Regions from separate parts of the Arthrobacter sp. TWP1-1 genome, predicted to be linked through region 2. Evidence: riboswitches for the same ligand, from Rfam matches in the RefSeq annotation. Region 2 holds a riboswitch; each other region holds the start of a gene.
The links. A riboswitch is a leader RNA that binds a small molecule or an ion and turns the genes downstream of it on or off. The one in region 2 is predicted to bind thiamine pyrophosphate.

Region 1 (3,421 bases), on a different contig from region 2:
GAAATGCTGTACGGCGAGCCTGACCTGACCATCAAGGTTGTCCGCGACGTCTTCAACGAGGACTTCTCCAAGCTCGTTGTTTCCGGTGAAGACGCCTGGGACACCATCGAGGCCTACGTAACCTATGTTGCCCCGGATCTGCTTGACCGCTTGGAAAAGTGGACGAAGCCCGATGACATCTTCGCCGTGCACCGCATCGACGAGCAGATCAACAAGGCCCTTGAGCGCAAGGTCTTCCTGCCGTCGGGTGGTTCGCTGGTCATTGACCGCACCGAAGCCATGACAGTTGTTGACGTCAACACGGGTAAGTTCACCGGATCCGGTGGCAACCTTGAAGAGACCGTCACGAAGAACAACCTTGAAGCTGCCGAGGAAGTTGTTCGCCAGCTGCGCCTGCGCGACATCGGCGGCATCATCGTCATTGACTTCATCGACATGGTCCTTGAATCCAACCGCGATCTGGTGTTGCGCCGTCTCGTCGAATGCTTGGGCCGTGACCGGACCAAGCACCAGGTTGCCGAGGTGACCTCGCTGGGTCTGGTGCAGATGACGCGTAAGCGCATGGGTACCGGTCTGCTGGAAGTCTTCGGCGAGCTGTGCCCCTCCTGCGCCGGCCGCGGCATGGTCACCCACGAGATCCCCGTGGAGCACCGCCGCACCCACAGCCCCGCTGTGGAAGTAGCCCAGATCCATGCCCCGGCGGCGCCGAAGCAGGACAACCGCGAGAACGAGCGCACGGCCAACCGGTCCACTCGCAGCGAACGCAAGCGCAACCGCAACCGCGGCCAGCAGCCTGAGATCGAACCGCAGCTTGAGCCCGCACCGGCTCCTGTCGCCGATGAGGTTGCTGACGCTGCCAAGGCGCAGAAGGCTCACGAGGCACGTGCTGCACTGGCCAATATTGCCGCTGCGGCCGCCGCTTCGCACCAGGAGCGCGTCGCCGCCGAGCCCAACCATGCTCCCGTCATTGAAGAGGCCGACGCCGCGACTCTCACCTTGGGTGGGGAAGCCATTGAGCTGCCCCGTGGACACCGAAGTGAAAGCAGCGATTTCTCCGGCACCAACAATGCAGATCAGGCCGCCGCACTGGCGGATCTGACCCAGGCGCTGGATCAGCTGGTGGCACCGGGCCAGGGTGAATCTTCACAGCGCGTATCTTCACAGGGCGAATCCTCACAGCGCGAATCCTCACAGGGTGAGAATGCCGAGGGCGGCAACAACCGTTCACGCTCACGCCGGGGACGCCGCAACCGCAGCGCCCGTAGCGCACAGGGCGGAGCCGACATGGCTGTGGAAACGTCAGCTCAGGCTTCTGCCGGGCAGGGCTCCACGATTCATAGCAGCGTTGTTGCCGACAAGCCCGTTGTGCCGGTTGCCAAGAAGGCCTCCGAGCCGATCATCCTTGGCGTGGGAGTACCCGCTTCCGAGCTCTAGCCTGCGCTTCTGCGTTTGACTAGCTTGGCTAGTTTGACTAACTAGTTGGCCTGAACAAGCAACCCGCACACGATGTCCCAATGCACCGAAAGGCGCATTATTGGGTCATCTTGTGCGGGTTGCTTGTTTAAAGCAGGCGCGTGCGCACTAGGGTGGAATGCGACACGGGGTGCCAGGCCACAAGGGCCGGCTGAGACAATACCCGTTGAACCTGCCCGGTTAGCACCGGCGAAGGGATGTCCCATGACAACCAGTACCGTAGTGCCTGCTGCCCACGAGCCTGCCCACGACACTGCGCACGAGCCTTCGGTCAACGTGGCAACTGCCGTGAAGCATCCCAGGATCCTGAGCATTGCCGGCTCAGACCCCTCTGGCGGTGCAGGCATCCAGGCTGATATCAAGTCCATTTCCGCTCATGGTGGTTACGCCATGGCCGCCATCACAGCATTGACGGCCCAAAATACTCAAGGGGTGCAGGGCGTCCACATTCCGCCAGCTTCATTCCTCACCTCGCAACTCGATGCGGTGGCAGCGGATATCGCCTTGGATGCAGTGAAGATCGGCATGCTAGGCAACGCGGCGGTGATGAACGCGGTGGGGGACTGGCTTGCACGGACCCGTCCCGCCGTCGTCGTACTGGATCCGGTGATGGTGGCCACTAGCGGTGACCCGCTCGTGACGGCGGGAACACGCGAGGCGTTTCTGGAACTGCTGACGTTCACCCATCTGGTGACTCCCAATCTCCCGGAACTTGCCGTCCTGCTGAACCGTGCCGAAGCCAGCAGCTGGCACGAGGCGGTGGAGCAGGGGCGCGCGCTTGCCGCCGAACATCACGTCATGGTTCTGGTCAAGGGCGGGCATTTGCCTGGAACTCAATGCCCCGATGCGCTCGTGTGGCCCGACGGCTCGGTGCGCGAGTTCGACGGCGCCCGGATAGAAACCGCCAATACTCACGGCACGGGCTGCTCGCTTTCCGCGGCAGTAGCCACGCTCCAAGCGCAGACAGGCGATTGGGTCGAAAGCGTGCGGAGGGCCAAGGAGTGGCTCGGCGGCGCCTTGGCATCGGCCGGAGAATTGGAGGTCGGTTCCGGCGCCGGCCCCATCAATCACCTATTCGCCTTATGGGGGAGTGCCGCTCCTGCCGGCGAAACCTTTAGCAGGGAACTGTGGGCGGACTGTGCGCCCCAGCGAACAGCCATCTTCGAGCTGGACTTTATCAAGGAGTTGGCCGCCGGCACGCTCGGCCGTAACCACTTCGCCTACTATCTGGCGCAGGATGCCCAGTACTTGGCCACCTACTCCAGGGTCCTTGCCCGGGCGAGTGCACTGGCACCGACAGAAACCGAGCAGAAGTTTTGGGCAGGAGGGGCGCAGAACTGCATCGATGTGGAGCTGAGCCTGCACCGCGACTGGCTCAGCAAATACCCGCTGGACTCTCCCCAGGGTCCCGTGACAAAACACTATGTGGACCACCTCCAGGCCGTTGCCTTCGGCGGCAGCTACGGCGAAGTGGTCGCAGCCGTTCTGCCCTGTTACTGGCTGTACGCCGAGGTTGGGCGCGTACTTCACGCCGACTACCTCGCCTTTGAGGGCGAACACCCTTACGGGAGCTGGCTGGCAACGTATGCGGATGAAGATTTTGCCAAAGCTACGGAAAAGGCCATTAGCATCACCGATGCGGCAGCACGGCGAGGTTCGGCCAGTGAACGCCAACGGATGCGGGAGGCATTTGCCCATTCCGCCCAGTACGAGGTTGACTTCTTTGCGGCACCACACCTCCACGTCGAGGCAGTCAAAGCAGCCTCAGTGACGTCAAGTGATTAACCACACCCAGCTCTGAGGCACAAATTCGGCGCGTCCGGGCCCTAAATGTCATAAATCGGCAACAAGCGCGCTAAAGTTGCTGAGTACGGTTTCTACGATCCTCACGGGTTTCCGAAGTAAACATGTTTGCTTGGACGCAGTGTTGGGAGTCGAAACTAGTCTC
Region 2 (3,421 bases):
GTCGTCCTTGCCCGGCAGCTGGATGAGCACCTCACCCAGGCCGAGGGTGTCCTTACGGGGACCGGCGCCGCTGCTGTTCCAGACGTTCATGGCCATGTGGTGGTGGTAGCCGCCAGCGGAAACGAACAAGGCCTGGCCGTGGAAGCCGGAGGTCTTCTCGAAGCCGAGGGTATTGACGTAGAACTGCTCAGCCGTCTTGATGTCGCCAACCTGCAGGTGGACGTGCCCGATATCGGCAGCTGACTGCCGCTGGCCCACAACGGATTCCTCGGTGAGGTGTTGCTGAAGGTAGTGCTGGGGCGACAGGGCCAGGGAGGCCATTTCAACTTCACCGTTCTTCCAGCTCCAGGCATCGCGGGGACGATCCCAGTACAGCTCAATGCCGTTGCCCTCAGGATCGGTGAAGTAAAAAGCCTCGGATACGAGGTGGTCGGCGCTGCCGGCAAAGGCCTGCGGGCTGTACTGGGCTGCGGTTGCCACGGTGGCGGCAAGGGACGCTTGGTCGTTGAAAAGCAGCGCAGTGTGGAACAGTCCGGCTTCGCCGCGTCCGGGAATGTGCAGGCCACCGGCGGGCTGCAGATGCACCAGCGGAGTGCTGCCGCGGCCCAGGTACTGGCCACCATCGGCTTCGGCAACGATATCGAGCCCGAGCGCCTTCTGGTAATAGTTGCTCATCATCGTCATGTCACCAACCTTGAGCATCACGGTGCCCATCGTAAGGTCGGCGGAAAGAAGGTCGTTCTGTGCAGTCATGATGTCTCCAAGGTTTGTTGTACTCATATAGTAGCAAACTACTTGAAGCTTCAAGTTATTCCGGAGCGGTTAGTTTTATTTTCATGACGATGCGCCTGCCCACGATATCCAGGGCGGTCTCCTGTTCCCGCCGCTTGGCCAGCCCAGGAGTCCACTCCCCGTGTGGAAGCTCACTAAATCCACAACTGACATAAAAGGGTGCATTGAAGGGAACATCGGTAAAGGTGCACAAGGTCATGGAATGAAAACCCGCCTCGAGGGCCCATGCCTTGGCCGCGCTGACCAGGGACCGGCCGATCCCCTGCCGCGCATACTCCGGGCTGACAGCCAACTGCTCCACATGCGCCTGACCGTCCACGATTTCCAACCGGATAAAGCCCGCCGGTGGCCGCCCAGCAACCATAATGTGAAACGCCGCCGCGTACTCGGCCGGTAGTGCCGGCGGCGGAAACTCAGAAATGTTCATGGGCGGATCCAGCGTTTCAAAGGCAGCGTCGGCCTCGGCCTCGATGGAGGGCAACAGCGCGAACTCACTCAGTGCGGCAGGACGGATTTCAAGCATGCACCGATCCTACGGCTTGACAGCGGCCCCCGTTGATCGTGTAGCTTCGACTCTGACCACACGGGAGCCCCGAAGCAGGGGCTGAGACATGGGCTGAAGCTGCCCTGGACCGTTGAACCTGTCCGGGTAATGCCGGCGAAGGAAGTGAGTTTCACCCATGAGTTTCACCGAACAAAGCCCTGCCCACACGCTTTCTTACCTCAAGGACGAACAGCACGGGCTAAGCGTTCCGGTAACATCCATTTCACTGGACGACTCGGCACCGGGGCGCCCAAATCCACCCATTCAGGTGTACCGCACCGCGGGGCCGGGCAGCGACCCGGTCCGCGGGCTGCCGCCCTTGCGGGATCCCTGGATCAAGGATCGGGAGGACACCGAAAATTACCAAGGGCGCGGGCGTGAACTGCTCGACGACGGCCGCTCGGCCCAGCGGCGCGGCGCAGCATCCGCGGAATGGCAAGGCACGCAACGCACTCCCTTGCGATCCCTGGCAGGGCGCACGGTGACCCAAATGCACTACGCAAGGGCCGGCGTCGTCACTGCCGAAATGAGGTTCGTGGCGCTGCGCGAAAATTGCTCCGTGGAGCTCGTTCGCAGCGAGCTGGCGGCCGGCCGGGCCATCATTCCCAGCAACATCAACCACCCCGAATCCGAACCCATGATCATTGGCAAGGCGTTCCTGGTGAAGATCAATGCGAACATCGGTAATTCGGCCGTCACGAGCTCCATTGCCGAAGAGGTGGACAAGCTGCAGTGGGCCACACTGTGGGGTGCTGACACCGTCATGGACCTTTCAACCGGCGATGACATTCACACGACGCGTGAATGGATCATCCGCAATTCGCCGGTTCCCATTGGCACCGTGCCCATTTATCAGGCGTTGGAAAAGGTCAATGGTGAAGCCCACAACCTCACATGGGAAATTTTCCGCGACACCGTGATCGAACAGTGTGAGCAGGGCGTGGACTACATGACCATCCACGCCGGAGTGCTGCTCCGCTATGTCCCGCTCACGGCCAACCGGGTGACCGGCATTGTCTCCCGCGGTGGATCCATCATGGCCGGATGGTGCCTTGCCCACCATCAAGAGAATTTCCTCTACACGCACTTTGATGAGCTGTGCGAAATTTTTGCCCGCTACGACGTCGCGTTCTCCCTGGGCGATGGCTTGCGTCCCGGCTCAACGGCCGACGCCAATGACGCTGCCCAATTTGCCGAGCTGGATACCCTGGCCGAACTGACGAAGCGGGCTTGGCGCTACGACGTCCAGGTCATGGTGGAGGGGCCGGGCCACGTCCCGTTCCACCTTGTCCGCGAGAACGTTGAGCGGCAGCAAGAGCTCTGCGATGGCGCGCCGTTTTATACATTGGGGCCGCTCGTCACTGACATTGCGCCGGGTTATGACCACATCACGTCCGCGATCGGCGCGACCGAAATTGCCCGGTACGGTACGGCAATGCTGTGTTATGTGACGCCCAAGGAACACCTGGGATTGCCTAACAAGGATGACGTCAAGACCGGTGTCATCACCTACAAGATCGCTGCCCACGCGGCCGATATGGCCAAGGGGCATCCCGGCGCCCGGGACCGCGACGACGCATTGTCTAAGGCCCGCTTTGAATTCCGCTGGCGCGATCAGTTCTCGTTGTCATTGGATCCTGCCACGGCCGAGGCCTTCCACGACGAGACGCTCCCTGCAGAACCTGCAAAGACCGCGCATTTTTGTTCCATGTGCGGTCCGAAGTTTTGCTCCATGAAGATCAGCCAAGACATCAGGGATACCTATGGAACGGCCGCGCAACAAGAGAACATAGTTGGCGGCATGGCGAGCAAGAGTGCAGAATTCCTGGCCGCCGGAGCCAAGGTGTACCTGCCTGAATTGGTGGTCCCCCGGAGCTAAATGCGCTGCGATAGACGCGCTGCGTCAGGCGCTGGCAGCGTTGGGGGCTGCCAGCGTCAGGCGTCAGGCGCTAGCGGTGTCAGGCGTGCAGGGCGTCTTCCTGGGCGGCAACAAACGCGGAGATCATCTCCGCGCCCTGGGGGTTGTCATGCGGGCGGTGGCCACCGGGGGCCACCCGGTGGACGGCCCCTGTTGTGGTGAGATAC
Region 3 (3,421 bases), on a different contig from region 2:
GGTTAAAGCCGAGAAAACAGGAGCATCCATGGTCACCTATGCGGACCAGATGCGGTCCGGAAGCACTGCGGCCGGTACGTCCAAGGGGGTGCACTAACAGCCATGGATATTGTTGTCATCGTTGTTGCCACGATACTTTCCCTCGCCTCGGCCGGCACGATCTACCGAATCGCCAAGGGGCCCTCACTGCTTGACCGCGTGATTGCGGCCGATGTTCTGCTGGCGATTTTCGGAGCCGCGCTAGCCACGGAGATGGCCATGAATCAACACACCGACAATCTTGCCCTGCTGGTGGTGTTGACGGTGATTGGCTTCATTGGATCTGTCACAGTTGCCCGCTTCGTGGCGCACAAGAAGGAGGACGGATGAACACTTTTCTCAATGTCCTGACGGCCATCGCCTTGCTGTTGGGGGCCTTGATGAGTCTTGCGGCGGCGATTGGATTGCTGCGCTTTCCAGACCTGATGAGTCGCATGCACGCGGCCACCAAGCCCCAGGTTTTGGGGCTGCTGTTGATGCTAACCGCCATTGGCCTGCAAATGCGCTCGTGGAGTTTGCTGCCGATCTTGCTGGTTGCGTGGCTTTTCCAGCTGCTCACCGTGCCCGTGTCGGCCCATATGGTGGGCCGTGCCGGCTACCGCACCAAGCACCGGCGCCCGGAACTGCTCAGTGTGGACGAGCTCGATCAGGTGGTAGCCGCCGTTATCGAGGACGACGCGCGGAAGTAGTTCAGCGCGCAACCCAGGACGGCGCAACCCTTGCCAGCACGCAAAAGGCCCCGTCCGGCGTCGTACGACGCACCGGACGGGGCCTCACCTGCTTAGACTTCTTCGGGGTGCTTGTTGAAGCGGGCGATTGCCTTTTGGGTGGTGCGCCCAGCAACGGTCTGGATAATGGCCGCCACCACGGAGGAGACCAGCGCAAATATTAGCGCCGAGCGGAGGCTGTTCTCCAGATCCGCTCCGTCCTTGGGCGGCTTATTGCCGGTACTTTTCTCCCAGACCGTGTCTACGAGCTTGCTGGCAACAAACCCGGCACCCAGGCTCACTCCGGTTCCGAGCAATTTGAAAACAATATTCATGAAGGACTCCTTACGTGTTCGGTGCGGTCCGCAATCGGCGGAAACCCTATGGCCAGCCTAACGCGTTCAAGCGGCGCGGCAAACGAGGCTTGCTGCAGACTGCGGCCGCTCATGACGCAGGACATTAGTTCCCGGGTCAGGGCTGGATGTAAACTGGAGCCGCAATTCAAACACGACAGGGGAGCGTCATCCTTATTCCTAAGGATCCGGCGCTGAGAGTGCGGTTCGCCGCAGACCCTCGAACCTGCTCCGGCTAGTACCGGCGAAGGGAGTCGAGTTCTCTTCGGTTGCGCGGAAATACCGCCGCAGCCGCCCCTCCTGAAAAGGAGGAAACATGAGCAAGTCATTCGCGGGCGAAAACGCCGCGCAACAAAAGAGCACGCAAGAAGTCCGTAAGTCCACGTGGCGCGTGGTCGACATCGTTGTGGTCTCGGTTCTCGGCGTTGCCGTGGGCGTCATTTTCTGGCTCTGGTCAGCCGGGTACGGGATTATCAGCGCCATCACGGTCGCCTTTCCGCCGTTGGGCGCCCTGTACGGTGGCGGCTGGCTGATTGCCGGCGTCCTCGGCGCCTTGGTCATCCGCAAGCCCGGAGCCGCCCTCTACTGCGAGATGATCGCGGCCATCGTTGAAAGTCTGCTGGGAACACACTTTGGCTTCACCGTGCTGCTGTCCGGCCTAGTGCAGGGTCTCGGTGCCGAGTTGGCATTTGCCGCTTTCCGCTACCGCAAGTTCACGCTCCCCGTGGCACTGCTGGCCGGCGCCCTTGCCGGATTGGCTATGGGCCTCAATGACAGCATTGTCTACAACGCACCGTGGGCCTTTGAATGGAAGGCCGTCTACGTTGTCCTCGCCATGATTTCCGGTGCCGTCATTGCCGGCCTGCTCTCCTGGCTTGCTGTGCGCGGACTGGCCCGCACGGGCGCACTGGCGAGCTTGCCATCGCGCGGCGCCGCCACCGAACGCGCGGTGTAGCCATGGGTTCGGCGCAACATCACGCCACGGCGCACCTTGGTGCGCCGGCGCGGATCAGCGCCAAGGGCTGGGGATGGCAGCATTCGGGCCGCACCGGCCGTGCCGTCCACGATCTTGATCTGGAGATTGCGCCGGGGGAGCGGGTCCTGCTGTTGGGCCCTTCCGGGGCCGGCAAGTCCACGCTGCTCCATGCCCTTGCGGGCGTGCTGGGCGATGACGAGGACGCCAACGAATCCGGTGAACTGCTCATCGACGGCCGTCCGGTAGCGGAATCCCGAGGTCGGGCCGGCCTGATGCAGCAGGATCCGGATGCGCAAGTTGTACTCTCGCGCATCGGCGACGACGTGGCCTTCGGCGCGGAGAACCTGTCCGTGCCGCGCGATGAAATCTGGCGCCGGGTCAGCGCAGCGCTCGAGTCCGTTGGGCTGAACCTTCCTCTGGATCATCCAAGTTCGGCCCTGTCCGGCGGGCAAAAGCAGCGCCTTGGGCTGGCAGGAATGCTGGCCATGCGTCCCGGGCTGCTGTTGCTGGACGAGCCCACGGCCAATCTTGATCCCGCGGGCGTCATTGAGGTGCGCGATGCTGTGCGCCGCAGCCTGGATGAAACCGGAGCAACCTTGGTGGTGGTGGAGCACCGGGTCTCCGTGTGGCTCGATGTCGTCGACAGGATCGTCGTTCTTGCCCCTGCCCGGATGGGTGAGCCCGGCGGAATTCTCTTCGACGGTCCGCCCGCAACCGTCATGGCGCAGAGCCGTGAGCTGTTGGCGGCGGCTGGGATCTGGGTGCCGGGGTACATCCCCGCTGTCCGGCCAAGGAGTTCTCCCGCCTTGGATGCGTACGACGCCGGCAATCACCTATTGCTGGAGGCGTCGGCTCTTGCTGTCTCCCGCACCAAGGGACGGCGGCGTCACCCTGTGGTTCCGGCCGCCGTCGTACCTTCTGTCCAGGTGCGGGCAGGCGAGGCGTTGAGCGTGACCGGGCCGAACGGGTCCGGCAAGTCAACGCTGGCGCTGACCCTTGCCGGATTGTTGGCGCCGGCGGCAGGCGAATTGGTGGCTCTACCGGGGCTTGCCCGTGGGGCGGGACCTCAGCCGCTGAAGTGGCGCGGCCTGGAGTTGATCAGCCGGATCGGTACGGTTTTTCAGGAACCCGAACATCAATTTGTTGCCAACAGTGTCCGTGCAGAGCTGCTGTTTGCGCCGAAGCTTTTGGGTCATGGCGGCGACGCCGTGGATGATTTGCTGGTCCGTTTGCGGCTTGACCATCTGGCCGATGCGAACCCGTTCACGCTCTCCGGAGGGGAGAAACGGCGGCTATCCGTGGCAACAGTCTTGGCCGCCAGCCCGCAGCTGCTGATCCTGGACGAG

Region 1: another riboswitch for thiamine pyrophosphate. It lies ahead of thiD (bifunctional hydroxymethylpyrimidine kinase/phosphomethylpyrimidine kinase); the one in region 2 lies ahead of thiC (phosphomethylpyrimidine synthase ThiC).
Region 3: another riboswitch for thiamine pyrophosphate. It lies ahead of ACP7B9_RS10375 (ECF transporter S component); the one in region 2 lies ahead of thiC (phosphomethylpyrimidine synthase ThiC).

Annotation. Positions count from the first base shown of each region.
Region 1 covers NZ_JAFCXC010000002.1:659,686-663,106, reverse strand. Annotated here, with positions in the region: gene ACP7B9_RS06350 (Rne/Rng family ribonuclease) at 1-1,434, shown strand, start outside; TPP riboswitch at 1,590-1,688, shown strand; gene thiD (bifunctional hydroxymethylpyrimidine kinase/phosphomethylpyrimidine kinase) at 1,678-3,258, shown strand.
Region 2 covers NZ_JAFCXC010000003.1:166,946-170,366, forward strand. Annotated here, with positions in the region: gene ACP7B9_RS07230 (VOC family protein) at 1-753, opposite strand, end outside; gene ACP7B9_RS07235 (GNAT family N-acetyltransferase) at 809-1,315, opposite strand; TPP riboswitch at 1,366-1,476, shown strand; gene thiC (phosphomethylpyrimidine synthase ThiC) at 1,473-3,215, shown strand; gene ACP7B9_RS07245 (alpha/beta fold hydrolase) at 3,295-3,421, opposite strand, start outside.
Region 3 covers NZ_JAFCXC010000004.1:359,211-362,631, reverse strand. Annotated here, with positions in the region: gene ACP7B9_RS10395 (Na+/H+ antiporter subunit E) at 1-97, shown strand, start outside; gene ACP7B9_RS10390 (monovalent cation/H+ antiporter complex subunit F) at 103-369, shown strand; gene mnhG (monovalent cation/H(+) antiporter subunit G) at 366-728, shown strand; gene ACP7B9_RS10380 (DUF4235 domain-containing protein) at 821-1,081, opposite strand; TPP riboswitch at 1,249-1,369, shown strand; gene ACP7B9_RS10375 (ECF transporter S component) at 1,416-2,054, shown strand; gene ACP7B9_RS10370 (ABC transporter ATP-binding protein) at 2,057-3,421, shown strand, end outside.